3 regions of the Hoeflea sp. AS60 genome follow, and region 3 is predicted to be linked to each of the others. Evidence: predicted binding sites of a transcription regulator. Region 3 holds the regulator's gene; each other region holds the start of a gene.

Region 1 (9,669 bases), on a different contig from region 3:
TCACCGAGTGCGGCATGCGCGCCACGTCACCGCAGGCGAAAACACCCGGGACTGACGTCAGCTTGGCCGCGTCGGTCTGGATCTGGATACCCATCATTGTCTCCTCCAAGGCGCACCCCGCCGCTTCGGCGAGACTGCTGGCTGGGACGCAGTGGGGCGCCGTGAACAGGCCGGCAAAGCTCAACTGCCTGCCACCGGCGAACACCACATCCGCCACACCGTCAATCCGGTCAATCAGGCCGGGTTCGATCAGGACATGACGGTTTTCAAGCGTGCGCCGCTGATCCGCATCCACCTCAACGGCGCCATTGGTGAGGAATGTCACCTCGCCCCATTCCGACACGATCTCGGCCTGATGCACCGACATCGGACCCGTGGCGATGACCCCGATAGGGCCGCGCTCAAGCTCATAGCCGTGGCAATAGGGACAATGAAACACAGACCTGCCCCACCGCGCGGACAGTCCGGCAATCTCCGGCAACTGATCCTCGAGCCCGATGGCAAACAGCAGTCGCCGCGCGCGGTGACGTTCGCCATCGGTGGTGGTGACTGTGAAATCATCCTTGCCGCCGGTGACCGTGACGGCGCGGCCCTCGACCCATGACAGCGTCTTGTAGGCTTCAAGCTGCCGCCGCGCGGTCGAGGCGATTTCAGCGGCGGCGACACCGTCCTGCCCGAGAAACCCGTGCGAGAGATCGGCAAAGCGGTTGCGCCGCTCACCGCCGTCGATCACTTTCACCGCCCGATAGGCGCGGAGAAGCTGGAGGGCTGCGGCCATTCCGGCGTAGCTGCCCCCGATGACAATCACATCGTGCATTTGGTCTATCCTTTCTGTGCCCGCCAATCCGCGTGCCGCCGGGCAAAATCGGTGGCGAGCGTGGCAAGCGTGATCTGAGCAAACCGCTCCAAGAGGAGCGCTTCCGCGTCAGCGAAAGCCCCGTCGAGCGCGGCATTGACCGATTGCTCGACAAGGCATTGAGGTCTTTCATTGCGATTGCCGAGCGCAAAGACCGCAGGCTCGCCAAGCGCCTCGTGCAACTGCCTGAGGGTCACGGTCGACAGGTCGACGGCAATGCGCCAGCCACCGGCGTGGCCGCGATCAGAGGTCACGAGCCCGGCTTCGCGCAACAGACCCATGGTCCGCCGAACCACGACCGGATTGGTGCCCAGGCACTTGCCCAGGGCTTCGGAGGTCATCGGACCATCGTGCTCCGCCATGTGCAAAAGGGCGTGCAGGACGGATGAAAGGCGGCTGTCATGTTTCATGTAACTTCATATGTTACGAGTCGAGCGCGGCGTCAAGAACCGTCGTCATAAAATCGACCGATCAGGCCGAAACAAACGCCTGACAGGGCACAAACCCGCACCTTGGGCCCGAAACTCGTTGATACCGACGGCTCCCGGCTTGACGCAACGGCGTCATGCGTCCATCGACGGAAGATCAACGGTCAAGAAACTGTCACAATCGACCTTTGACGCACCGGACCGGACCACGGGAAGCATCACCGCACATGCCTGAAACCTACCGCAAGCCAACGCTCGACAAGGATCTCGACAAGTTCGCGACGATGGAAGAGGCCACCGGCCTGATCAATCGCGGCTTTGTCACGCCCGGTCTTGCGCTCGTCTTCATCTTCCTGTGCGCCATCATCGCAGCCGTCTTCGTCACCGGACAACCCGGCGCGGTGGTCATCATCGCCGCCGCCATGATCGGCGCCTACATGGCGCTCAACATCGGCGCCAATGACGTGGCCAACAATGTCGGCCCGGCAGTAGGCTCGCAGGCCATGACACTGGGTGTGGCGCTGGCCATTGCCGCAGTCTTTGAGAGTGCAGGCGCATTGATCGCAGGCGGCGACGTGGTCTCCACCATTTCCAAGGGCATCATCGATCCGGTCGCCGTGTCCGATCCCAATGTTTTCATCGCCGCCATGATGGCGGCACTCGTCTCGGCTGCGATGTGGATCCATCTCGCCACCTGGTTTGGCGCGCCTGTCTCTACCACCCATTCGATTGTCGGCGGCGTGATGGGCGCAGGCATCGCTGCAGCCGGCGTCGACGCCGTCAACTGGCCGACCATGGGCGGCATCGCTGCAAGCTGGGTGATTTCGCCTTTCATGGGCGGGATTATCGCGGCAGCGTTTCTCGCTTTCATCAAGACTTTCATTATCTACCAGGAAGACAAGATCGCCGCCGCGCGCCGCTGGGTGCCGGTGCTGATCGCCATCATGATTGGCACCTTCGCCACCTATCTGTCGCTCAAGGGGGTCAAGGCGCTGATCAAGATCCCGCTGAGCACCGCATTGCTGATCGGGCTGGGCGCCGGCTTTGTCGGGTGGCTCGTCGCAAGGCCGGTGATTGCCCGCCAGTCACGCGGCCTTGAAAATCGCAACCAGTCGCTGCGAAAGCTGTTCGGCCTGCCGCTGATCTTCTCTGCCGCCCTGTTGTCATTCGCCCACGGCGCCAATGACGTGGCCAATGCGGTCGGCCCGCTGGCAGCCATCGTCCACACCGCGGAGCTCGGTGAAGTCGCCCCCAAGGTGGTGATCCCGCTCTGGGTAATGGCAGTCGGCGCGGTGGGCATATCACTCGGTCTTTTGCTGTTCGGCCCGAAGCTGATCCGCATGGTCGGCAACCAGATCACCAAGCTCAACCCGATGCGGGCCTATTGCGTGGCGCTGTCCGCAGCGATCACCGTGATCATCGCCTCGTGGCTCGGCCTGCCGGTAAGCTCAACCCACATCGCCGTCGGCGCAGTCTTCGGCGTCGGCTTCTTCCGCGAATGGTACACGGAGAGATCGAGCCGCCGCGCCGATTATGTCGTGCGCCATCAGATCAACACCCCGGGCACAGAGGCCGCCAAGGGCCAGCTTGCCGAACAGCGCCGCCGAAAGCTTGTGCGCCGCTCTCACTTCCTTCAGATCATCGCAGCCTGGGTGATCACCGTTCCCGCCGCTGCCGTGCTGTCGGGTGTTCTGTTTGTGGTCTTGCGGGCGGTTCTGGTCTGAACCGACAGAGGACTTCAGTCAGTCCATTCGCGCACCTTGTACGCTGCAGCGTGCGTGCGTCTTCAGCCCCTGCTCAGACTGCCTCTCTCTTTCTCAGACTGCCTCTCTCTGGCCAAATTCGCGTGGTTCGCTAATGGCGAGCGCAGATGGGTTGGAAAGCTATTCTTTACCATGGTTTGATATTCTCCTCGGCGATCGGGCTTGAAGGCCTGGATTGCCCGGAATTGACAAGGGCTATGGCAATGGTGGGGTGTTGCGGGCCAGCTGCAAGCACCTCTCAGGCACGAACTGAACGCTTTCCGACTGCAGCTGCTGATCTCTGACTACGGCATTGATACGTGGGGACGATGATATTGAAGGACGGGGACAGGAAGACGAGAGCCCGCGCGAAAGGTATTCCTTTCGCCGCGTGCGCAGGTGCTGTGGTTGGAATCATGGCATTGTTTGCCGCAACATCTTTGCTGGCGGAAGGGTTTTCGCAAGGGGCGTCCGCGCTGCTCGGAATGCCAGCCTCGCTGCATGCATCCATGTCGATAAGCCACGCTGTCAGCAGGTTCAAGCCAGACCGCGCCAACCGTCAGCTTCGTATAGCCAGGAGCGACCGCGCCGTTGGTTTGGCTCGCAAGTCACGCCCTGCCGCAAATCTCGACGCCGTTAACCCAGGAATTATGCCACGCATCGCAGATATCGATCCGCGACGGTTGTCGGCTCAGGTTGAGCAACCATCTTCATTCATTGAGCAAGCGTGGTTTTCCGGCACTCCCCTTTTCGGTGAAGCATCACGTCCTGGGGACTCTGCAAAGGCCTCGACCTCCGGCTGGGATCAAAGGATAGGGGCGGCGCCGCTGACCGCCTCCAAAGATCAATTCTTCACACCAACCATGATCGCCCTGGCGCTGGCGCACGCCGAAGACCAGACAAATGGTCTGCTGACCGCTGAGGCGAAAGGCGGCGGCACGGCCGCCAGTGGCGAAGAAGTCTCGGCACCCATCGAGCTCGCCATGGCCATCCCCCTGCCGACACCCCGCCCGCGCATGCTGGAAAGCGCCCGCTCTGACACCGCGCAACTGCAGGCCGCGATCACCGAGCCGGAAATCGTTCCAACACCGCGCCGGGCGCCTTCAACGGGAAAAGCCGAGAAGCCGCAAAGTGTGCTGTCCTACGCCAGTCCCGATACGGTCAAGGAAGATGATACATCTGGCGGGATTTTCAGGCAGCTGTTTGGCGGACGCGGGAGCAAGCAGCTTCCCGGCCCCGGAGCCAAGGTGGCGGTCTACGATATCAGCTCGGCAACAGTCCACATGCCGAACGGCGAGAAGCTCGAGGCGCATTCAGGCCTCGCACACATGCAGGATGATCCGGGCTACATCACCGAGAAGAACCGCGGGCCCACACCGCCCAATCTCTACAATCTCCGAATGCGCGAAAGCCGCTTCCACGGTGTTGAGGCAATACGCCTCCTGCCCGCTGACGGACGAAAGAAGTTCAACCGCGACGGCCTGCTCGCCCACACCTACATGTATGTCGGCGGCGGCAGCCGCTCCCAATCCAACGGCTGCGTGGTTTTCAAGGAATACGAGCGCTTCCTGAAAGCGTTCAAGAACGGCGAGATCGAACGGCTGATCGTGGTGAAAACCATGGACAAACTACCGACCTATCTGGCTGCGCTTTAGGCCTCTTTGACGGCGACCAGTTCAAACCAGCCGTCCTCATCCATGGTTCGCACGCCCAGGTCTTGCGCCTTGGTCAACTTTGATCCCGCACCGGGGCCGGCAACCAGGATATCGGTTTTTTTCGACACCGAACCCGCCACCTTGGCACCCAGCCGCTCGGCCATCGCCTTGGCCTCGTCGCGGGTCATCTTTTCGAGTGATCCGGTGAAGACAACTGTGAGGCCTGCGACAGGGGAATCCTGTGCCGGTTTCTCGGCCTCACGTATGGTCAGCTGTTCGACCAGGCTATCGACCATGGCGATGTTGTGCGGTTCGCCGAAGAAGCGGCCGATGGATTCCACCACCGCGGGACCGATGTCATCAAGCGCGTCCATTTCCTCGATCGCCGCCTTGTCGCCATCGGCAATTGCAAGGGCCGCCTCGTTCACAGACGCCCAATCGCCATAGGCACGCGCCAGGGTCTTGGCGGTCTGCTCACCGACGTGGCGGATGCCGAGGCCAAAAATAAGCCGGTCGAGCGCAATGGTGCGCCGTTCATCAATGGCATCGAACAGCTTCTGGGCAGAGGTATCGCCGTAGCCGTCGCGGTTCTTCAGCCGCTGCAACCCGTTGGCCTCGTCGCGCGCCTTCAACGTGAAGATATCAGCCGGTTGATTGATCGGCAGCGTCTTGTCGCCGTAGAAGAACTCGATCTGCTTTTCGCCCAGGCCATCAATGTCAAACGCCTTGCGCGAGACGAAGTGCTTGAGATGTTCCTTGCGCTGGAACGGGCAGGCAAATTCACCCGAGCACCGCCGGATAACGCCTTCAACGCCGCCCGCTGTTTCCTCCCGAACGACAGGCGTTTTCAAATCGCAGGGGCAGATTTTCGGGAACTCAAAGGTTATGGCGTCGTCAGGCGAAGATACCACGCCAAGCACTTGCGGAATGACGTCGCCGGCGCGCTGGATCTGGACGACGTCGCCGATCCGGACTTTCAGGCGCTCGATCTCCTCGGCATTGTGCAACGTCGCATTGGTCACCACCACGCCGCCAACGGTGATCGGCTCGAGCCGCGCCACCGGGGTCAGCGCACCGGTGCGACCAACCTGAATGTCGATCGCCGTGAGCCGGGTCGCTGCTTTTTCAGCCGGAAACTTGTGGGCAATCGCCCAGCGCGGACTGCGCGAACGGAAGCCGAGGCGGGCCTGCAGATCGTGCCGGTCGACCTTGTAGACGACGCCGTCGATATCATAGGGCAGATCGGCACGTGCGATGCCGATTTCATTGTAGTGTTCGATCAGCGCCTCGATACTGTCGAGACGCCTGGTCAGCGGATTGACGGGAAAGCCCCAGGCTTCAAACACCTCGATCATGCCGTGCTGGGTGTCGGAAGGCATCTCGGACATCTCACCCCAGGCATAGGCGAAGAACCTCAATTTGCGGCTTGCGGTGACCTTGGCGTCGAGCTGGCGCAGCGATCCCGCAGCGGTGTTGCGCGGATTGACGTAGGTCGGCTTGCCTTCCGCAGCCATCCGTTCGTTCAGCGCCAGGAAATCCTCCTTGGCCATGTAGACCTCGCCGCGCACTTCAACCACCAACGGCGCACCGGCGGGCAAAGTGTTGGGGATCTCGGAAATGGTCCTGATATTGGCGGTGACGTTTTCGCCCGTTGTTCCGTCGCCGCGGGTCGCAGCCGATGTGAGCTTGCCGTCCTCGTAGCGGATCGACATCGACAGCCCGTCAATCTTCGGCTCGGCGGTGAGCGCGATGGAATTGTCCGGCAACTGCCCAAGGAAGCGATAGATCGAGTTGACGAAATCGCGCACGTCCTCGTCTGAAAACGCATTGTCGAGCGACAGCATCGGCACGCTGTGGGTGATCTTGCCAAAGCCATCGGCGACAACGCTGCTGCCGACCTTGAAGCGCGGACTGTCTATCCGCACCAGTGCAGGAAACCGGATCTCGATCTCTTCGTTGCGCCGCTTGAGCGCATCATAATCAGCATCCGAGATGATGGGCGCATCGTGGCCGTGATAGGCCGCGTCATGACGCGCGAGCTCGGCTGCCAGCCGTTCAAGTTCGGCTTTCGCCTCCACCTCGGTCAGGGCGTCAACGGGCTGGGTTTCTTGGGTCATCTGCCGCACTCCGGAATCGAATTTCGTTTTAGCGGATATGGCGCGAATGAAAAGGCGGTGGCGGCGCTCGCGCGCGGTCAATCAGCAGTTAAGACTCTGCTGCTATCATACGGGACGATACATGACCGTCTCGATACGGCAATCAGGGACAACGGACGAATGATCGTCGGAGCAACCCAGACCATAGCGCCAGAACCGACCAAGCAGAGCACCGTCCCGGCAGACCGGCAGCCTGACGATGCCCCATCGCAAGCGCTGGACCGCCTGGGTAACCTTGCCGAATCCGCGGCCCAAAGCCGCAAGGCATTCGCCGAAGAACGCTTGAAGCAGCTCAAAGAGCAGATGAACAAGCTGATGCTGTTTGACATGGCGCCGGGCGCACTGGCCGGCCAGTCAGCCCAGCTCGCCAAGGAACTCAAGTCTGCGGCAAGTGAATTTGCCGGTTCGTTCAGGGCACTAGCCGAATTCAGGCAACCTGCCGAAACCGGGTTTTCGCTGGCGCAACAGGCCTATCTCGATATCGATGACGCACCGGTGGTCAGCACCCCTGTGCTTGATCGATCGGATCTCGAAACCATAGACAGCTTCACCAGCGCCGCAGAACAGATCGCAAGCATTGCCGACAGCGCAAAAGACAAGCTCACTGCCACCGACGGCGCCAACGCGTTTACCACCAGCGCCCGAACCAATGCGTCAGGAATCATGGATTTGATGGCCAGCCTGAAAAGCGGAACGGTGTCCAAGGCTTTTTACTGGTAGCAATCAACGCCAGCGTGTTCAGACACTGCCCTCAATCAACCGCGCCGCTGCAGCCCGAGCCTCGGCGGTCACGTGCTCGCCCGCCAGCATGCGGGCAATTTCCTCGCGCCGTTCGTCAGCACCCATGGTACTGACCCGCGTCGAAACCGTTGTTGAACCCGCTTCCGATGGTCCCTTGGCGATCAGCAGATGCGTGGCCGCCCTTGCCGCAACCTGCGGCGCATGGGTGACCGAAAGCACCTGAACGCCTGCTGCGAGCCGCTTCAGCCGCTTTCCGATTGCATCAGCGACTGCGCCGCCCACGCCGGTGTCGATCTCGTCAAACACCAGTGTCGGTGCCGAACCACGGTCGGCAAGCGCCACCTTGAGTGCCAGCAGGAAACGCGACAGTTCGCCCCCCGATGCGACCTTCATGATTGGGCCAGCGCGGGATCCGGGGTTGGTGCGCACGTGGAAGGCGATTGCGTCGATGCCCGACGGTCCCGCATGTGTGAGGTCGCTGGCAATCTCGACGATGAACTCGGCACGCTCGAGTTTCAGCGCCGGCAATTCGGCCATCACCGCAGCAGCCAGCGCCTCTCCGGTCTTGTGCCGCCGCTCGGAGAGTTGTTCTGCCGCATGCAGGAACGCGGCCTTTGATTCGCGAACCCGGGTCTCCATCGCGCCAAGCCGCTCTTCGCCGGCATCAAGATCCGACAGGTCCGCAATCATACGGGCCGCAAGTTCCGGCAAGGACTCAACCGTCACGTTGTATTTGCGCGCTGCAGCCCTGATCGCAAACAGACGCTCCTCGGTCTCTTCGAGGTCGCGCGGATTGAAATCAGCCATCCGGAGCGCAGTTTCCACCGCAGTCTGCGCATCGGCAAGCGCATTGAGCGCCGCATCAAGAGCAGCCACCGTATCATTGAGCAGTTCGGGCGCTTCCTGCGCCTTGCGCTCGAGCCGCCGCACCAACCCGCTGATCACAGGCACCGGCGAACCCTGACCGCTGAGCACCTCATTGGCCTCGTTAATGTCGCTCGCCATCTTTTCAGATTTCATCATCAGAGCGCGGCGAACGGCAAGGTCTTCTTCTTCGCCTTCGACGGGGTGGAGCTTTTCAAGCTCATCAACAGAGGAGCGCAGCCAGTCGGCCTCACGGCGCGCCGCCTCGACCTTGGCGCGGTGAGTTTTCAGCGCCCGCTCGGCCTCACGCCAGCCTTCATGCAGACGCCCCACATCCGCAGTCCGCTCCGAGAGATCTCCGAAGACATCAAGCAGGGTCCGGTGCGCATCGGTATCGATCAGCGCCCGGTCATCATGCTGACCGTGGATTTCCACCAGCAGCGAACCAGCCTCGCGCATCAGCGCCACACTCGCCGGCTGGTCATTGATGAACACCCGCGTGCGGCCATCGCCCGACTGCACCCGGCGGAATACCAGGTCACCATCATCATCAATGTCATTGGACCGCAACAGCAGGCGCGCGGGATGATCGGCGGCGACATCAAAGACGGCCGTCACCTGACCCTTGTCAGCGCCATGGCGCACAAGACTTCCATCGCCGCGGCCGCCAAGCGCCAGCGAGAGGCTGTCGAGAAGGATGGATTTACCGGCACCGGTTTCGCCGGTGAGAACCGACAGACCTGCGTCAAACTCGAGATCTAGCTTCTCGATCAGAACGATATCGCGGATCGACAGCTGGACAAGCATCGCCGTCCGTTTCAGGAGCCGACGAGGGCGGCCCCGGCGCGAGAAATCCAGGAGCCCTTGTTTTCACGCGGCTCAAGGCCACGCGTCTTCAGGAGCTTGTAGGAATCCGCATACCACTGGCTGTCGGGGTAATTGTGCCCGAGTACGGCCGCTGCCGTCTGTGCTTCGCTTTCCAGTCCCATCGCGTAGTAGGTCTCGACCAGACGCGCCAGCGCCTCTTCGACCTGACGTGTGTTGGGATACTGCTCGACCACCAGGCGATACCGGTTGGCCGCAGCCACATATTCCTTGCGCTCCTGGTAGTAGCGCCCGACCTGCATTTCCTTGCCGGCCAGCTGATCGCGCGCATAGCGCAGTTTCGCCTGGCTGTCCTCGACATATTCAGAATCAGGATACCGCTCGATCACTTCAGTGAATGCA
Region 2 (9,669 bases), 360 kb from region 3:
GATCAGGTCGGACCGCTTCTCATGTAGGGCAATCCAAGGATCAATCGCGAGGTCAGATGCGCCCGAGCACCATCAGTATGACGATGATGATCAGCACTGTACCCAGTACGCCAACACCGGCATGACCGAAGCCGTAGCCATAGCCGCCGAAGCGTCCGCTGAATCCGCCCAGCAGAAATATGATGAGCAGTATGACGAGGATTGTACCGAGTGACATGTCGTTTCTCCGGGTGACGGACCCCACCGGTTCTCGGGGCGGTCCAGATGATAAGATCTGCGATAGGTGGCTGGCTCCAGCCACGAAGGTTCATTCATTTTTCGCATATTGGAATGCCGCTGGAGTTGATCTCTCCGGCAACCCCGCTTTAGCGTTCCTGCAACTCTACTGCCTGCTCCAGCCGCGAGAGGTGCTCAGACGGCTATCAACATCTGGCTCACACATTTGTTCCGGAAGGATGCCCGGAATTTTTGAGCTTGCTGCAAATCTGGAACCCGGGAATTCCTTTCTTCTGTGGCTGATCCGTATCGAAGTCAGTTTTCTGCAGAACCGCGCCGTCAGCGGCTTTTGGCTACCCCGGCGAAACACGCGTTCCGGCGCGGCCCTCGAGGATGGCGCGGGCATCTCTTAGCTGGCCGATGCCTGCGAGTTTGCCGCAGCTCCTGACGAAGTCGGACGCGGCACCTACTTTGGGGCCCATGGAACCAGGCGGCAGATCGAGCTTGTCCAATGCATCTGCGGTTGTTGCGCCTATCGCATGCTGCTCGTCGCTGCCAAAATCCTGAAAGACGTTTGCAACATCGGTCAGCAAAAGCAGCGCATCCGCTTCAAGCTCAGACGCCAGCAGGGCGGCTGTTCGATCCTTGTCGATCACAGCCTCCACGCCCTCCATCCCGCCGTCTGAATTTCGCATGACCGGAATGCCACCGCCGCCGGCGCATATCACAGAGTGGCCCGCCTCAAGCAGCACCTTGATCGCATCCAGCCCGATAATCCTGAGCGGCAGGGGGGAGGCAACCACACGGCGCAGGCCACCGGACGCCTCGGTGACAAGCGCCCAGCGATGATCCCGCTTTGCCTGCGCGGCTTCGCTCTCGGAATAGACAGGACCGATCGGCTTGCTCGGCGCCTTGAACGCAGGATCGGCTGGATCGACCTCGACCCGGCTGAGAAGCGTGGCGCAATGCGAGCCCTCCGGCAGTGCATTCATAAGTTCCTGTTCGATCAGGTAGCCGATCATGCCTTCGGTCTCAGCACCCAGCACATCCAGCGGCCAGGGTTTGGACGGATTATAGGACGCGCCTTGTAATGCCAGCAATCCGACCTGCGGGCCGTTGCCATGGGCAATGACGATCTGGTGATCTCGCGCCAGATCAGCCAGTGCCACCGCCGCTATCCGCACATTCGCAATCTGCGAGGAGGCAGTCATGGGTTCGTTACGACGCAGCAGGGCGTTACCGCCCAGGGCGACTACCACGCGCATCTTATGACCCCATCGTGGCCACGAGAACGGCCTTGATCGTATGCATCCGGTTCTCTGCCTGATCGAAGACCACAGAGGCGCCGGATTCGAAGACCTCTTCTGTGACTTCCATGCAGTCGATACCAAATTTCTTGAAAGTGGCTTCGCCGACTTCGGTATCGCGATTGTGGAATGCCGGCAGGCAATGCAGGAACTTGGCATAAGGGTTCCCGGTTTTCTCCATGACTTCTGTTGTGACCTGATAGGGTGACAGAAGCGCGATCCGATCTTTCCAGACATCGTCCGCCTCTCCCATGGAGACCCAGACATCGGTATAGACGAAGTCGGCCCCTTCGAGGCCTTCGGCGTGCTTCTCGGTCAGCGTGATGCGGGCGCCGCTGGTTTCTGCGATGGTCCTGCATTGTGTGACGAGGTCCTGATCGGGCCAGCAGCTTTGCGGACCGCACAGACGAACGTCCATGCCGATCAGCGCAGCGCCGACCATCAGTGATGAGCCCATGTTGTTGCCGGCGTCACCCATGAAGCAGAAGGCGATATTCGACAGATGCTTGTGGGTGAACTCACGCATGGTCATCAGGTCGGCGAGGATCTGCGTGGGATGGAAATCGTCGGTGAGTCCGTTGAAGACCGGCACACCAGAGTACTGAGCCAGCACCTCGGCGTCCTTCTGGCCAAAGCCGCGATACTCAATGCCGTCATAGAACCGGCCAAGGACGCGCGCCGTGTCCTTCATCGATTCCTTGTGGCCGATATGGCTGCCCGATGGCCCGAGATAGGTGACATGCGCGCCCTGATCGTGAGCTGCCACTTCAAACCCGCTGCGGGTCCGGGTGCTGTCCTTCTCGAAGATCAGGGCAATGTTCTTGCCCTTGAGCCGCGGTACCTCGAAGCCGCCTTGCTTGGCCATTTTGAGGGTTGCTGCCAGCTGCAGCAGATGCCGAATTTCATCGGGTGAAAAATCGAGCAGTTTGAGGAAGCTGCGTCCGTGCAGGTTCTGTGGCATGTTGATTTCCTTAGGTTGCGTCGCGGATCAGCGGGCAGGTCATGCAATGGGAGCCGCCGCGTCCGCGACCGAGTTCAGAGCCGGGAATGGTGATGACCTCGACACCCGCCTTGCGCAGCAGGGTGTTGGAATAGACGTTTCGTTCGTAACCGACGACGACGCCGGGTTCGAGACACAGAAGGTTGTTGGCGTCATCCCATTGCTCGCGCGCGCTCTCGTAGGCGCCGCCGCCGGTGGGGACAGTTCGCAGCGCCTTGATGCCAAGCGCCTTTGCCACAACTTCGAGGAACGGCTTCGTCTCTGCCTCTGCGACGACATCCGCGCCGTCACCGGGACGCAGGCTGTAGCAGCGGATGGCATCGGTGACCTCGGCAAAGACCGTGACCAGATCGCGATCGCAGAAGGTGAAGACCGTATCGAGATGCATGGCGCTGCGCGAACGGGGAAACTGGCATGCGATGACCAGAGTGGCCCCGCCGCCGGCAAACAGATTGCGCGCGATCTGGCTGACCGCTTGCGGCGTGGTGCGTTCGCCCATGCCGATCAGGACAACGCCATTGCCGATCGGCATGACGTCGCCACCCTCAACGGTCGCGGGGCCATGGTCCTGCATTGGATCGCCCCACCAGATGGGAAAGCCGGCATCCTTGAAATCGGGGTGAAAGCGATAGATCGCGGCAACGTTGAGGGTCTCGAGCCGTCGTGCGGGCCAGTGCATCGGGTTGACGGTCACGCCGCCATAGATCCAGCAGGTGGTATCGCGGGTGAAGATATGATTGGGCAGGGGGGGCAGGATAAAATCGGCTGGCTCCAGCATCGGGGCCAACACGCCATTGGCCGGGATTGGAAGTTCGGCACGGCTCATGCCACCGATGAGGATGGTGGACAGCAGCGCCGCGTCGATCTCCATCAGATGCGCCAGCAGATCATCCGCCAGACCGACGCCCACGGTGTTGTCGCTGATCCGAGCTTCCAGTAGCCATCGCCGAGCCTCCGGGTCTGCAAGCGCCTCGGTCAGCAAGTCCTGCATGACCACAACCTCGACACCGCGATTGCGCATCACATCGACGAAGGTCATGTGCTCGATGCGTGCCTGCTTGACCCAGATGACATCATCAAACAGCAGCTCAGCGCAGTTGGCCGGCGTCAGGCGTGCCATGGCGGCACCGGGCGTGTGGACCATCACTCGACGCAGTTTGCCTGCTTCGGAATGAACGCCATAGGTCAGGGGAGGGGTAGCAGTCATGTCGGTGATCCTGTCAGAAAGACGCCAATGCTCAGCGCGCCCATGATGATGATTGTGAGACCCAGCAAGACGGGCCAGACGAAGTGCAGCCAGCGCTCATAGGGAACGCGGGCGATGGCGAGACCGCCCATGACGACTGCGGATGTCGGGGTGACGAGGTTGACGACGCCCTCGGCCGACTGGAACGCGGTGACGACGAGGCTTCGTGCGACCCCGGCAAAATCGGCAACGGGGGCCAGGATCGGCATCGACAGCACGGCAAGGCCTGATGTGGAGGGGACGAAGAACGACAGCACGACCTGGATCCAGTACATCACGTTGATGAACACGATCTCGTTCAGGCCGGTGACCATTCCCTCTGCCCAGTGCAGGATGGTGTCCGTGATATGGCCTGCGTCCATGATCACGACGATGCCGCGGGCAAGGCCAATGATCAGCGCCACGCCCAGAAGATCGCGCGCACCACCGACGAAAGCCTCGACCAGGCCCTTCTCGCCCAGCCGACCGATCAGGCCGATGCCGATGCCGGCGAACAGGAACAGCCCGCTCATTTCGGCCATCCACCAGCCGCCGAGCGAGACGCCCCAGATCATCACCGCAAAGGTGGTCCCAAACAGCAGCAGAACGATCTTGTGCAGTCCGGTAAACTCTGTGGCGGAAGCTTCGGCCGCGCTGCGGAAGTGCGCCTCGTTTTCCGCCTTGAGGTCAAAGATCAGCGAGTGTGACGGATCAGCCTTGACCCGCGCGGCATAGCGCATGACGTAGGCCACGGTTGCTGCGAAGGTCAGGGCCAGAATGACCACACGAAGCATCAGCCCGTCCGTAAACGGCACGCCGGCAGCGTTGGATGCGATGACGGTCGAAAAGGCGTTTACGGTCGAGCCGAGCACGCCAACGCCAGCGCCAAGCAGGATCACCGCAACCGCCGTCAGGGCGTCATAGCCCGCTGCAATCATCACCGGTGTCAGCAGGACATAGAAGGCCAGTGTCTCTTCCGCCATGCCCTCGGTCGTCCCGCCCAGGGCGAACAGTCCCATGAGGATAGGGATCATCCACTTTTCCTGCCCCTTCAGTTTCGTCATGGCGCGCTTGATACCCGCGTCGATCGCGCCGGTTGACGTGACCACGCCAATGAAGCCGCCGATCATCAGCACGAACAGTGCGACATCAATTGCGTTGGCGGTGTAGCTGCCGGGATCGTAGAACCCGGCGATGGGGGCGAGGATGACGTCGAAGAAGCCCTGCGGATTGGCAGCCATCGGTGCGTAGGTTCCGGCGATCGGGATATCCTTGCCGAGCACCGCGGACGCCACGCGCTCATACTGGCCGGCGGGAATGATCCAGGTCATCGCCGCCACGATCACGATCAGCGCCAGAAGGATCGTGTAGGCCGAGGGAAAGCTGAACCGGGATACTGGTTGCGGATTTGTGGTGTCGGGAGAGGGCATGCTTGAGTCCTTTGCCAGCCAAGCCATGAAGTGCTCGGGCCGTAGCTTTCACCCTAGGAGCGGATCAGGACTGGTGGGCTGATTGAGGTTAGGGAAACAGCAAATATGCGGACGCAGATGCCGTTGCTGTTCGCGAATGGCGTCCCTGTCACAAAAGCATAATGCGCGCGTCATCTGGCTGTAACCCGTTCAGGGCATTGGGTGTTTCTCACAAAGGAGAACCCGATGAAAACACGATTTCTGCCCCTTGCCATCCTCGCCCTGGCCGCCCCTGCTGCAGCCCAGGAGACCTTTCCCGCCACGCTCGCCGGCCACGCCTATCTGCCGGCGCTGAGCCTGGTCGCGCCACCTGCCGATGCACCCCGCGATGCCTGGATCAGCGGCAAGTTTACCGGCCCAGCCCGCAATGGCGTGCCGATGTCTGTCGAGGGCGACACCGGCGGCATGCACGGCAAGCGCCTGACCGGAATCAGCCTGCCTTTCATCGGCCAGCCACTGCAGGGCTTTTCCGGCTTTGCAATGAACAAGGCCGATGACGGCTCTGTCTATGTGCTGACCGACAACGGTTTTGGCTCCAAGGCCAACAGCCCAGACACCATGCTGTTCTTCAGCCGCATGATGGCGGATTTCGAGACCGGCAAGGTGGACATGAAGGAAACCGTGTTCTTGCATGACCCTGATTTCAAGGTGCCGTTCCGCATCTCATGGGACGGTACCGACAGCCGGTACCTGACGGGCTCTGACTTTGACCTCGAAAGCATCCAGCGTATCGATGATTCTATCTGGATCGGCGACGAGTTCGGGCCATACCTGATTGAAGCCGGGCTCGATGGCCGGGTGAAAAACGTCTATCCCACAATGATGGACGGCAAGCAGCTCAAGGGTGCCGACACGCCTGGCATCTCGGCCACTTCCGTGATCGGCAAGGACTGGAACGTTCCGCGTTCGGGTGGCTATGAAGGCATGGCGCTGCAGCCCGAGACAGGCCTGCTGTGGGCAATGCTGGAAAAGCCTCTTCTGGCTGAAGACGGCAAGAACGAAGGCGATTTCCTGCGCGTTCTGGCCTTCGATCCGGCCAAGCGCGAGTGGACTGGTGACAGCTTCAAGTTCAAGCTGGCCGAAGGCGCAACGGCAATCGGCGATTTCAACTTCATCGATACCACCCGTGCGCTGGTTATCGAGCGTGACAATGGCGAAGGTGAGCCGAGCCTGAAGTGTGCGGGCGATGCGAAGCCGGATTGCTTCCCCAACCCGGCAATGGTCAAGCACATTGTACTGATCGACACTGCAAGCATTGATGCGGACGGTTATGTTCGCCGGATCGGACAGATCGATCTGATGAACATTGCCGATCCCGACGCTGTTGCGCGTATCACCACCGATGGCGGCGAGGCCGGGCGGTTCAGCCTGCCCTTCTTCACAATCGAGGACGTGATGAAAGTCGACGACACGCACATCATGGTTGCAATCGACAACAACCTGCCGTTCTCGTCGGGTCGCAAGCTCGATGCTGCGGCGGACAATGAAGTGGTGTTGCTGAGCGTTCCGGAATTGCTTTCTGCGAAGTGATGCATCGAACTGTCCGGGGGGATAACACCCCCCGGACCCATCCAGCCCTTCAATCAGCTCAGGTCCTTATTATCGCTCGTCACGCGCTGCGGCAGCGCCGGTGCCAAGCTCGATGATCTCGGCCGTGATCGCCTCCTGCCGCACCCGGCGCAGCGTGGCCTGAAACGTTTCAAGTTCGCGCGCGATCTGGCTGCCCGCGGCCGACATGGCTTCAAGCCGGGCGTCATTTTCGGCCGCAAATGCGTGAAGCGCGGTCCTGCAGACAAGCGCATGAAAATAGTCCGCGCCAAGACTGTCGATCAGCGCGCCGACAGGAAGCTGCATCAGCGGATTTTCAAACGCGGGCGCCGGGAGATTGGACATATCGATCGGGAACAGGGTCTGCCGCCTGACCGTCGGTCGTCCAGACTTCTGTTCCGTGAAGATGACGTCGAGACGGTCAATATTGCCTGCACCCACCAAATTGTAGATCGCCGTCGTGATCCTGTCTGCGAGCTTCGGGATTCCAGGTGTGTGCGATGGCATGGCAGCGCTCCACACCGGCACGATCCCGCGGACAGCGGCAAGAGCAAGACCGCGTGTCCCTACGAGAAACAGGGTTTTGGCATCGGGCTCCACGTCAATGCTGTCGAGCACCCGCTCGCTGAAGGCGCCGGCGAACCCCTGTTCCGCACAGAACACCAGAAGCCCTGTCTTGGCTTGTGTTGCCTTCCCCGCGCTTGAACGGGGCGCTCTGGAAGGGGCCGCCTCGGGTCCAAGCGCGCTCGACATCACAGCCGCAATGGTCGCCGCGTAGCTGTCGACGGCCTCGAGCTGGGTTCTGGCGGTATGGGCGCGCGCGGCAGCGATACCTTTCATGGCGTTCACCACCGCCCCCAGCTGACCGACACTCTCGATCCGGGCACTGATGTCGGCCAACCGCTCGGTCATGACGCGGGTGTTTCTGCGGGGGGCTCCGCCACGTCGTCACCAGTCGTGCTCACGTCCGCATTGCTGCTTGAAAGTGATTGTGCAAGCCGGGTGATCGCGGTCATAACCACCTTGCGTGTCTCCGCTTCCATTTCGCCGCTTGCTGTTATCGTGCTAAGCACCTCGGCCGCGTCCCTCTCGAGGGCCGCCGGAAGGCCTGCGCGGAAAGCTGCCACCGCATCCAGCGGCAAGGGGTCGAGCAGTCCCGACTGCACCGCCAGCATCAGCCCGACTTCGTCGGCCAGGCGGAACGGCGCGTGTTGCGGCTGGCGAAGGATGGCCCGGATCCGCTCCCCCCGTTTGAGCTGGTCGCGGACCCGGCCTTCAGGCATGCCGCCGAAGCGGGTGAAAACCTCGAGCTCCAGAAACTGCGCATAGTCGAGCCGCAGCGTGCCCGCCGCCGTGCGCAAGCTTGGCGCCTGGGTCTTGCCGCCCACACGACTGACGCTCAGCCCCACATCCACCGCCGGCTTCTGGCCCTGGTGGAAAAGGGCAGCGTCGAGCACGATCTGTCCATCCGTGATCGAGATCAGGTTGGTCGGGATATAGGCAGACAGGTTGCCGGAATCCGTTTCGGCAATCGGCAGCGCGGTCAGCGAGCCGCCGCCGCGATCCTTCGACAGCTTCGCCGCGCGTTCGAGCAGACGAGCGTGGATGTAGAAGACATCGCCCGGATAGGCTTCACGCCCTGGCGATTGCCGGGTCAGAAGCGCGATTTCGCGGTGGGTGGCTGCATGTTTGGACAGATCATCGATCACGATCAGGGCGTGCTGGCCCTTGTCGCGGAAATACTCCGCCATCGTCATGCCGGCATAGGGCGCGATCCATTGAAGACCGGGCGCCGAGGCAGAGCTTGCCACCAGAACGATGCAGCGCTCGAAGTTTCCCTGCGCCTGCAGCGCGTCGATGGCGCGGCGCACGCTGGAGGTCTTCTGCCCCACAGCGACATAGATGCAGATCATGTCGGTGTCGCGTTGCGCAATCAGGGCGTCGATGGCGAGCGTCGTCTTGCCGGTGGAGTGGTCGCCGACGATCAGTTCGCGCTGACCCCTGCCAAGTGCAAACAGCGTGTCCATGGCTACGATCCCGGTCTGCACCGGCTCTGTGACCAGATCGCGCTCGATGATCGATGGCGCCGGGCGTTCGATCGGCAACCGGCTTGCTGCCTGGATCGGGCCCTTTCCGTCGAGCGGGCGACCGAGCGGATCGACGATCCGCCCCAGCAGCGCTTCGCCAACTGGAACATTGACCACTTCGCCGGTGCCGAAAACCGCGTCTCCGGCTTCGACATCGGTCGCTGCATCCAGAAGCACGCAGCCGATCTGATCGGAATCCAGAACCCTGGCGAAGCCGACCTGGCCACCCTGAAAGTGCATCACTTCGTCCAGCCGCACATCGCGCAATCCCGAAATCATGGCGATTCCGTCGCCGATCTCCTCGACCTGGCCTCTGTGTTCGACCCGCGGGCCAAGCGCCGCGCTGCGCAGGGCTGCTTGCGCGGCGACGAGCCAGTCCGTCTTGTCAGAGGGCCGCATCCGTCATCTCCTTCAGGATCGCGTCAAGGTCTGCCCGCCAGCTGTTGCGCAGCACGAAATGGGCGCTTCTGAGTTCCAGCCCGGCAATCAGGTCGGGATCGGTGACAAATTTCAGCTTCGGGGAACCTCCGAGCCCTGCAATCACAGCCTTCTTGATCTCCGCCTTCTCTGCGACCGTCGGGGATGTGGCGGAGGCAATCTCGATCTGGGCTTTGGCGGCAACCAGCGCTGCGCGCTCCGCGTCCGTCATGCCTGATATTGCCTTCACCAGGAGCTCAAGCTGAGCAGCCTGAACCGTGGGACTGTTCAACTGACCGAGGATCTTGGCGGCGATCTCCACTGAAAGCGTTGAGGCCTGCGCCGCGTTGTCTTTTTTCGCAGCCGCAGCGTCTCGGTCGATCGAGGTTTGCGCCGCCGC
Region 3 (9,669 bases):
CCGGGATCCAGAGGATGTTGCGAAGATCACAACCTTCACATTGCAGCCGCTCATCAAGGCCGCGATGCAAACCAAGATGACCGAAAACGGCATTGCCGTGGAAGGCGTAAACGCCAATGCCGCGTTCGAGCTGATATCGAAGGAAGCACCGGGGGAACTGCGTCGTTTCATTCTGGCAAACCCGGACCAGATCGGAAAGACGGTCTCGTTTGATCTTCTCGCTGGCGGTCGCATTGACGGATATTACAAGGGCCGCGTGACGATGGCGTCTGCCGAGCTGGACAGCAACGTCACGCCCGGACAACTGGTGCTTGCCGACAAGCTCAAGCAGGCCGGTATCCTCGAACAGAGGTTCAACTGGGGCTTCTTTACGGCTCCCGATGCCTCTGACACGCGTCCGGAAGCTGCCGGTCTCGGCGTTGCCATCTTGGGCTCGGCCTACATGATGCTGATCGTGCTCGTGCTGGCGTTGCCGATCGGCGTCGCAGCATCGATTTACCTCGAAGAGTTCGCGCCGCAAAACCGCTGGACCGACCTTATCGAGGTCAACATCGCCAACCTCGCCGCAGTTCCATCCATCGTGTTTGGTATCCTTGGTCTGGCAATTTTCATCAATTTCGTCGGTCTGCCGCAGTCTGCGCCTGTTGTTGGTGGGCTTGTACTGACGCTGATGACATTGCCGACAATTATCATCGCGACACGTGCGGCGCTGAAGGCGGTTCCGCCATCAATCAACGATGCGGCGCTCGGTATAGGTGCTTCCAAGATGCAGGCGATTTTCCATCATATCCTGCCGCTCGCAGCACCCGGAATTCTCACTGGCACGATTATCGGCCTGGCCCAGGCGCTGGGTGAAACAGCACCTCTGCTGCTGATCGGCATGGTTGCCTTCGTTCGCGAATATCCCGGCGCGCCGCCGGAAGGGTTCTTTGATCCTGCCTCCGCTCTGCCGGTTCAGGTTTACAACTGGACCCAGCGTGGCGATCCGGCCTTTGTCGAGCGTGCATCGGGTGCGATTATCGTGCTGCTGATCTTTCTGGTCATCATGAACGCCATTGCCATCCTGCTGCGCCGCCGCTTCGAGCGCCGCTGGTAGAACACGACTGTTGCATTTGAAACAATCAAGCCCTGAGTATACTGACATTGTTGAAGGGAAGACGGAGATGAACATCATGACTGAAGCGGCTACTGAAAAAGCGGTCGACGCAGCGATCGAGGAGTCCGCAATCAAGATGCGCGGTACCGATGTCAGCGTATTCTACGGCGAAAAGCAGGCGCTGTTTGATGTCAATCTGGATGTCCGCAAGAACAGCGTGACGGCGCTGATCGGTCCGTCAGGCTGCGGCAAGTCGACGTTCCTGCGCTGCCTCAACCGGATGAACGACACCATCGATGTCTGCCGGGTCAAGGGCGAGATCACGCTCGAGGGCGAGAACATCTACGCGCCGATGATCGATGTCGTGGAGCTGCGCGCGCGGGTCGGCATGGTGTTTCAGAAGCCAAATCCGTTTCCCAAATCGATCTATGAAAATGTCGTTTACGGCCCCCGCATTCACGGTCAGGTTTCAACGCGCGCAGAGATGGATGAAGTTGTCGAACGCTCCCTGATCAAGGCCGGCCTGTTCAACGAGGTCAAGGATCGCCTGCAAGAGCCGGGAACAGGTCTTTCCGGGGGACAGCAGCAGCGGCTTTGCATTGCTCGCGCCATCGCGGTCAGCCCTGAAGTCATCTTGATGGATGAACCGTGCTCGGCACTTGACCCGATTGCGACAGCGAAGGTCGAGGAACTGATCGACGAACTCCGCGTCAACTACACCATCGTCATCGTCACCCACTCGATGCAGCAGGCTGCCCGTGTCTCGCAACGTACGGCCATGTTCCATTTGGGCAATCTCGTGGAGGTCGGTGCAACAGACAAGATGTTCACCAATCCGGATACCAAGCTGACCCAGGACTACATCACCGGCCGCTTCGGCTAATGCGACCGCCTTTCGCATAATGATTACAGGATTGAAGGATCAAACCATGCCCGAAGCACACACAGTCACCTCTTATGATGATGAGCTCCGTTTCCTGACGCGCCGCCTGTCGGAAATGGGTGGCATAGCCGAGCGCATGGTCGCCGATGCCGTTGCTGCCCTGGTCAACGCCGACACGGCCTCTGCCCAACGTGTTATCTCCGAGGACCTGCTGCTCGACAACGGCGAGCGCGAGATCTACGACAAGGCGGTTCTGGTGATCGCCAAGCGCCAGCCGATGGCGTCGGATCTGCGTGAGATCATCGGTTCGATCCGAATTGCTTCCGATCTCGAGCGCGTCGGCGACCTGGGAAAGAACATCGCCAAGCGGGTGATCGCAGTTCACACCATGGCGCAGCCCCGCAAGCTGGTTCGTGGGCTGGAGCATCTGGCTGAACTGGCCCTGACCCAGCTCAAGGAAGTTCTGGATGCATTCGCCACCCGCTCGCCGGGCCTCGCCAATTCGATCCGCGAACGCGATGAGGAGATCGATGCGATCTACACCTCGCTGTTCCGCGAATTGCTGACCTACATGATGGAAGATCCACGCAACATCACTGCCTGCACGCACCTGCTGTTCTGCGCAAAGAACATCGAGCGCATTGGTGATCACGCCACCAATATCGCCGAGACCGTCTATTACGTCGCCACCGGAGAACAGCTGGCAGCGGATCGTCCCAAGGACGACGAGACAGCCAGCATGGTCGCGCCCGCCCCGGGCGCAGACTGACCGCATCACGGAGTGCATGCACAATGGCAATGAGCCCCCGTATTACTGTGGTTGAAGACGAAGAGGCACTCTCGGTGTTGCTTCGCTACAACCTGGAAGCTGAAGGCTACGATGTTGACACCGTTCTTCGCGGTGACGAGGCCGAGATCCGGCTGCAGGAGCGCGTCCCGGATCTTCTGATCCTCGACTGGATGCTGCCGGGCATTTCAGGAATCGAATTGTGCCGCCGCTTGCGCGCTCGGCCTGAAACCGAGCGCCTGCCTATCATCATGCTGACGGCGCGTGGCGAGGAGAGCGAACGGGTTCGCGGACTGGCAACCGGCGCGGATGATTTCGTCGTCAAGCCGTTCTCCACGCCCGAACTGCTGGCGCGTGTAAGGGCCATGCTGCGCCGCGCGCGGCCGGAAACGATTTCCAGCCTGCTCAAGGTTGGCGATATCGAGCTCGACCGTGAAACCCATCGCGTGAAGCGTCGGGGCCGCGACATCAAGCTTGGACCGACGGAATTCCGACTGCTCGAATATCTGATGAGCTCGCCGGGCAGGGTCTATTCCCGCGCGCAACTGCTCGATGGCGTCTGGGGCCACGACGTCTATGTCGACGAGCGCACGGTCGATGTACATGTCGGCAGGTTGCGCAAGGCGGTCAATCTTTCCGGCATGCGTGACACCATCCGCACAGTGCGCGGTGCCGGCTATTCGATCGAAAGCTGACGCCTGCCAATACCACTTTCTGCGGCGTCGCGCCTCCAGACGAAGGTGCGGCGCTATGCAGTCGTGAGCCGGCGCTCCTGCCTCGCCGGTTTCAAGCCACACGGCTGGTGCACCTGCTTTTTGCAGACTTAGGGTATGGTGACTTTCAAGACATCCGACGTCAATTCACTGCCAAGCTCGACGATGCCAGTCTGCTTGTCCATGATGCAGATGTAGCTGACCGTGGCATCGGCACCCTTGGCTTTGCCGCTCAACACTGCAAGACCAAAGCTCTCGGATCCGAATGGATCAACCACAGCCGCCGCAGCCTCCAGCATCGGCTCAGCGGCTTTGAGACACTCTGTGCGAACGGTCTCGGCGAATTCGGCCCATGCGTCATCCGAAGATGCTGCAGCAGACAGGGTGGCCGCGAGTAAGGCAGCAAGAGCAATGACAAGGTGGCGCATCGGTTGGTCCTTTCGCTGCAGGGACTGCTGGCAAGCAAGAGCTATGGAAAGCCCGGCGGCGCTCCCAATGTGCGCTCTGATTTCGTTTCATGAGAGAATATATCAGAAAAACGCACGCTGACATCTGCGACCATCACAAAAACAAGGAGCCCGGGCGATCAACCCGGGCTCTGGCAGTCTTTACAAGATGGTATTCAGCGGGCGCGCTTGCGCTCGCTTGATGGCTGGAAAGCCATCTTGGCGTGATAGCCGCAATATGGCGAGGCATCGCCTGAATCATTGCCGCAGAAGTGGAATCCCTCCTGCAACGGATCGCCGACCGGCCATTTGCAGGTCCGTTCCGAAAGCTCAATCAGAGAAAGCCTGCGCGAAATCGGCACGACCACGTCGTCCATCGGACGGACGTCAATTTCTTCAGTCGCGACAAAGTCCAGGTCTTCCTTGAGCTGGGCTCCACCGCTTGAGCGGCTAACAGTGCGGGTTGCCTGCGTTGCGGTCCGGCCTGCGTAATTTGGAGCGCGGGGCGCCGCAGTTGTACGCTTGGTGCGCACAGATGCCTGTCCGCCGCTCTTGGCGCGGCCAGGAAGATTGAGCCGGTGCACCTTGCCGATCACAGCGTTGCGGCTCACGCCGCCCAGTTGTGCTGCGATCTGGCTAGCGCTGAGCCCGTCCGCCCAGAGTTTCTTGAGTCTTTCGACCCGTTCATCAGTCCAGTTCATGCAATGCTCTCCCTGTATCCCGTCTTTCGGGATGTCAGAATCCCTCAACGTCGCCCCGGACGACCGGAGCTTGAACACTCGGTTACAATGAGGTGAATAGTGTCCGCCGCGAACCTCTACTTCATGGGCTCAACTTAGTGGTCGGCGGACTCCGTGACAAGAGTCAGCCGAATCATGCTGATTCCTTTTTGCGGTTTTCCCCAACTTACGCGGCCAATATGAAATCTCACCCTTAAGTGGGTCCGTGTCGCCGATCGCATCGAAAAACCGCCCTCTGGAAGTGTTCGAAATCCGCTTGGGGCGTGTGGGCGCTGTGTCTCATTGACACGCAAGACCTAAATGTAAATAGTGACCGGGCCGCCCCGGAATGGGCGGCATTTTGGTTTTTCGGCATGTCCTGTCGTGCGGGTCGCTGCGGCGTTCGCAAGGCAAGGGCAATGTACTGTTGTCCGTTCTCAAGTGGGGAGAAAAGCGCCATGGCCGATGCCAAGCCGCTTTATGATACATATAACCGTGTTCCGATCGTGTTCGAACGTGGAAATGGTGTGTGGCTGGAAACCCCTGAGGGCGAGCGCTATCTCGATTTTGCTGCCGGCATCGCGGTCAATTCTCTTGGCCACGCCCACCCGCATCTGGTCGAGGCGCTCAAAGCCCAGGCCGACCGCGTGTGGCATCTCTCGAACCTTTTTGAAATTCCGGACCAGTCCCGCATGGCGCGGCGCCTCACTGAGGTGACATTTGCCGACAAGGTGTTTTTCACCAATTCCGGTGCTGAAGCGCTTGAATGCGCCATCAAGACGGCGCGGCGTCATTTCTATGTCAACGGCCAGCCGGAGCGGTACGGTATCATTACCGTTGAAGGCGCTTTTCACGGACGGACCCTCGCGACCATCGCCGCTGGCGGCCAGGCAAAATACCTTGAGGGCTTTGGTCCGAAGACTGCGGGCTTTGACCAGGTGCCTTTTGGCGACCATGAAGCCTTGAAAGCGGCGATCAATGAAAACACCGCGGCAATTCTGGTAGAGCCCATCCAGGGTGAAGGCGGTATTCGCCCTCTGCCGGTCGAATGCATGCGCGGTCTACGTGACTTGTGCGATGAGCACGGGCTGCTGTTGATCCTGGATGAGGTCCAAACCGGTGTTGGCCGTACTGGCAGACTGTTTGCCCATGAGTGGGCCGGTATCGAGCCTGACATCATGGCTGTTGCAAAGGGAATAGGCGGCGGCTTCCCCTTTGGCGCTTGCCTGGCGACCGCCAATGCCGCTGACGGCATGACTGCGGGCACCCACGGCACCACTTATGGGGGAAACCCGCTTGCAATGGCTGTCGGCAATGCCGTGCTTGATGTCATTCTCGAAGAGGGGTTCCTTACCCACGTCAACGATGTGGCGCTGGTGATGCGCCAGGGCCTGGCATCGCTTAAGGACCGCTATCCGGATCTGATTGCCGATGTCCGTGGCTCTGGCCTGATGCTCGGCATCAAATGCGCAAAATCCAATACCGATCTGGTGATGGCGATGCGCAACGAGCATATCCTGGCGGTTCCGGCTGGTGACAATGTCGTGCGGCTGCTGCCGCCCCTGACCGTGACTGCCGAAGAAGCCCGCGAAGCGCTATCGAAAATCGAGGGCGCGCTCGATATGCTGTCCCGCAGCAGCTCAGCCAACTAAACGGACTGGAATCCATGACAAAGACCAAATCCGTCGGAACGAGCCATTTTCTCGACCTGTCCGCTGTCGGGGCGGACGACTTGCGCAAGATCATCGATGGCGCGCGATCGGCCAAGACAGCGATCGACGCCGACCGACCGCTCGCAGGCAAGATGCTGGCGATGATATTCGAAAAACCCTCGACCCGTACGCGCGTGTCCTTTGACGTTGGCATGCGACAGCTTGGTGGCGAGACCCTGTTCCTGTCGGGCACCGAAATGCAGCTGGGCCGTGCCGAAACCATTGCCGATACGGCAAAGGTTCTGTCGCGCTATGTCGACATGATCATGATCCGGACTCTGGATCATACCCGCATGCTTGAGCTCGCCGAGCATGCGACTGTGCCAGTCATCAACGCCCTTACAGATGACACACATCCCTGTCAGATCATGGCCGATATCCTCACGTTTGAGGAACATCGCGGGCCGATCAAGGGCAAGACGCTGGCCTGGACCGGTGATGGCAACAATGTTCTGCACTCGCTCATCGAAGGTGCGGGCCAATTCGGCTACCGCATGCAGATCGCAACGCCTTCAGGCTCGGAGCCCGACGCGAAATTCGTCGAATGGGCGCGCAAGCAGGGAGCCGAGATCGACATCAGCGCCGATCCGGATCAGGCCATCAAGGGCGCGGACTGTGTGATTACCGACACTTGGGTCTCAATGAACCAGGAGCACAAGGCCCGCGGTCACAATGTCTTCGTGCCTTATCAGGTCAATGAAGCACTGATGGCGAAAGCCAACCCGGATGCCCTCTTCATGCACTGCCTTCCCGCGCACCGCGGCGAGGAAGTCACCGACGGCGTGATGGACGGGCCGCAATCGGTGGTGTTTGACGAAGCCGAGAACCGCCTGCATGCACAAAAGGCGATCATGCGCTGGTGCATGGGCGTTTTGTAACACCTCTGGCGTTCGCCACTATCAGTACCTATATGCCCGTTTGAAATGTGAACCCGGACCAGCCCTCATCGATTGGCCAGGTTCTGTCACGAAGAACAATCGGAATTGATGATGGAAACCGAAATCCAGACCCACGGTGAACCTGTTTTCGCCGGAGATGACCGCGTTCTGCCGTTTGAGGTGGATGGCCTCGACGTGCGTGGCCGCACCGTACAGCTCGGTCCGATGATCGATGCGATCCTTGCCCGGCATTCCTATCCGGAGCCGGTCGCGCGCCTGCTGGCCGAAGCCATAGCGCTGACAGTGCTGCTTGGCACCTCGCTCAAGTTTGAAGGCAAGCTGATCGTCCAGACAAAGGGCGACGGTCCGGTTGATCTGGTTGTCGCGGATTTCACCACGCCTGGGAACCTGCGCGCCTATGCCCGTTTCGACGAGGAGCGCCTTGCCGCAGCCGAGGCTGCTGGCGCGACGAAGCCCGCCGAACTGCTGGGCAACGGCATCCTGGCTTTTACCATTGATCAGGGCGCCTACATGCAGCGCTATCAGGGCATCGTCGAGATGAAGGGCGAGACGCTTGAGGAGATGGCCGAAACCTATTTCCGCCAGTCCGAGCAGATCCCGACCATCGTTCGCCTGGCCGTAGCAGAACTCATCGACCGCGACGACGAAGGCAAGCCGCGCCATAGCTGGCGTGCGGGCGGGATTGTTGTCCAGTTTCTGCCTCAGGCGCTGGACCGGATGCGCGTCCCGGACCTTCCGGGCGGCGATGTGCCGGAAGGTGTTGAAGGCATTGTCCATGATGAGGATGACAGCTGGGCGGAGGCCAAGATACTGGTCAGCACGGTTCAGCCCGGCGAACTGACCGATCCCGAAGTCGGCGCCGAGCGCCTTCTCTACCGGCTGTTTCATGAACGTGGAGCGAAGGTTTACCCACCCGTGCCGGTGTTCGACAAGTGCAGCTGTTCGCGGGAACGGCTGGGCGAGGTTCTGGGCGGCTTCTCGGAAGAAGAGCTCAACGAAAGCGTCGAAGACGGCGTGATCACCGTGCAGTGCGAGTTCTGTTCGACCGCCTATCGTTTCGATCCCGCTGAAATCCGCGGCTGACAGGCAGTCGGCAGGAACATGACCAAACTTTAATTTGCCATGCGCCGTCATTGCGTTACCTGTTTATCTTCAACGGAGTAACTTGATGCTCGACAAGGCCGATAATCGCTTGGACCTGCCGACGGACCTCAATGGCGCAGCAGCTGCGCCGAAGCGCCGGGGTTTTGTGCGGCCATTGGTGCAGATCGCACTGATGGCACTGGTGCTTGCTGGTGCCTGGGTGGCGATGGAGCGCTTGGCGGCCTCAAAGAAGGAACGTTCGCCAAGGCCATTTACACCATTGGTCTACACCGTCGAGACGACCAAGGCTGAACGCGCTGATAACCGGCCCGATATCCGGCTCTACGGTCAGGTCGACACCGGCCGCAATGTCGATTTGCGCGCGGCGGTGAGCGGCGACGTTGTCGAAATCCATCCCGACCTTGTCGCCGGTCGGCGTGTGGCCCAAGGCACGGTACTGCTGCGTGTCGATCCTTTTGCCTATGAAGGAGCGCTGGTCGAAGCCCGCGCCAACCTCGCCTCAACCCGTGCGGCGATTGCCGAGATCGATGCGCGGCTTGCCTCCGAGCGCGAGCAGCTTGAAGCAGCGGATTCCCAGCTTGAACTCGGCCGATCCGACCTGGAACGAGCCCTGTCGCTCGTTGAAACCGGTGCACTGACCGACAAGGAGGTCGATGCAAGGCGACTGATCCTGTCCCAGCGCGAGCAGGCATCAAGCCAGCGCCGCAACAACATTCTGATCGCCGAAGCCCAGCGCACTCAGCAGGAGGCGAACGCCGAACGGCTGGAATGGAAAGTCCGTGAGGCGCAGCGCACACTTGAAGACACAGCGCTCGTCGCTCCGTTTGACGGGATCATTTCCGACGAAACAGTGGAGACCGGCCGCTCGGTCAACGCCAACGAGGTGGTGGCTTCGATCTATGACGACACTGCGCTTGACGTGAAATTCACCCTGACCAATGCCCAGTATGGCCGGATGGCGACGGACTCCGACCCTCTGGTTGGCCGCAAGGTTGAGTTGAACTGGACGGTTGGCGGCACTGCCTACACCTGGCCTGCGATCATCGACCGGATTGGTGCGCGTGTCACCGCCGAGCGCGGCGGCGTCGAAGTGTTCGCCCGCATCGGCGAGGCTGACAATCCGGTGCAATTGCGCCCCGGCGCCTTTGTCTCGCTCACCGTGCCGGACCGCATCTGGCCGCGAACCTTCCGGCTGCCGGAGACTGCGGTGCGCAATTCCGATCACGTCTTCCTGGTGATTGATGGCAAACTCGAGCGGCGCGACGTACGCCTGATTGCCTGGGACGGCGAGGATGCCATTCTGGAGGGTG

Evidence for each region. The regulator PhoB, encoded in region 3, activates phosphate uptake and scavenging genes when phosphate is short. The targets are predictions, from matches to a motif close to TGTCATNNANCTGTCAT.
Region 1: a site for PhoB is predicted at 1,447-1,463, ahead of WNZ14_RS21805 (inorganic phosphate transporter). Genes of this name have one in related genera too.
Region 2: a site for PhoB is predicted at 5,347-5,363, ahead of WNZ14_RS08425 (esterase-like activity of phytase family protein). Genes of this name have one in related genera too.

What each region holds. Positions count from the first base shown of each region.
Region 1 covers NZ_JBBMQP010000005.1:112,363-122,031, reverse strand. The annotation lists gene WNZ14_RS21815 (NAD(P)/FAD-dependent oxidoreductase) at 1-817, opposite strand, end outside; gene WNZ14_RS21810 (Rrf2 family transcriptional regulator) at 823-1,266, opposite strand; gene WNZ14_RS21805 (inorganic phosphate transporter) at 1,512-3,008, shown strand; gene WNZ14_RS21800 (DUF2778 domain-containing protein) at 3,443-4,681, shown strand; gene ligA (NAD-dependent DNA ligase LigA) at 4,678-6,798, opposite strand; gene WNZ14_RS21790 (hypothetical protein) at 6,958-7,557, shown strand; gene recN (DNA repair protein RecN) at 7,576-9,249, opposite strand; gene WNZ14_RS21780 (outer membrane protein assembly factor BamD) at 9,261-9,669, opposite strand, start outside.
Region 2 covers NZ_JBBMQP010000001.1:1,821,582-1,831,250, forward strand. The annotation lists gene WNZ14_RS08395 (Crp/Fnr family transcriptional regulator) at 1-27, shown strand, start outside; gene WNZ14_RS08400 (DUF3309 family protein) at 53-217, opposite strand; gene WNZ14_RS08405 (carbamate kinase) at 570-1,481, opposite strand; gene argF (ornithine carbamoyltransferase) at 1,483-2,484, opposite strand; gene WNZ14_RS08415 (arginine deiminase) at 2,495-3,730, opposite strand; gene WNZ14_RS08420 (YfcC family protein) at 3,727-5,178, opposite strand; gene WNZ14_RS08425 (esterase-like activity of phytase family protein) at 5,404-6,747, shown strand; gene WNZ14_RS08430 (FoF1 ATP synthase subunit gamma) at 6,817-7,677, opposite strand; gene WNZ14_RS08435 (F0F1 ATP synthase subunit alpha) at 7,674-9,251, opposite strand; gene WNZ14_RS08440 (F0F1 ATP synthase subunit delta) at 9,238-9,669, opposite strand, start outside.
Region 3 covers NZ_JBBMQP010000001.1:1,459,483-1,469,151, forward strand. The annotation lists gene pstA (phosphate ABC transporter permease PstA) at 1-1,096, shown strand, start outside; gene pstB (phosphate ABC transporter ATP-binding protein PstB) at 1,164-1,979, shown strand; gene phoU (phosphate signaling complex protein PhoU) at 2,026-2,748, shown strand; gene phoB (phosphate regulon transcriptional regulator PhoB) at 2,778-3,461, shown strand; gene WNZ14_RS06755 (hypothetical protein) at 3,590-3,907, opposite strand; gene WNZ14_RS06760 (GcrA family cell cycle regulator) at 4,102-4,626, opposite strand; gene WNZ14_RS06765 (aspartate aminotransferase family protein) at 5,103-6,296, shown strand; gene argF (ornithine carbamoyltransferase) at 6,311-7,234, shown strand; gene WNZ14_RS06775 (Hsp33 family molecular chaperone) at 7,346-8,338, shown strand; gene WNZ14_RS06780 (efflux RND transporter periplasmic adaptor subunit) at 8,424-9,669, shown strand, end outside.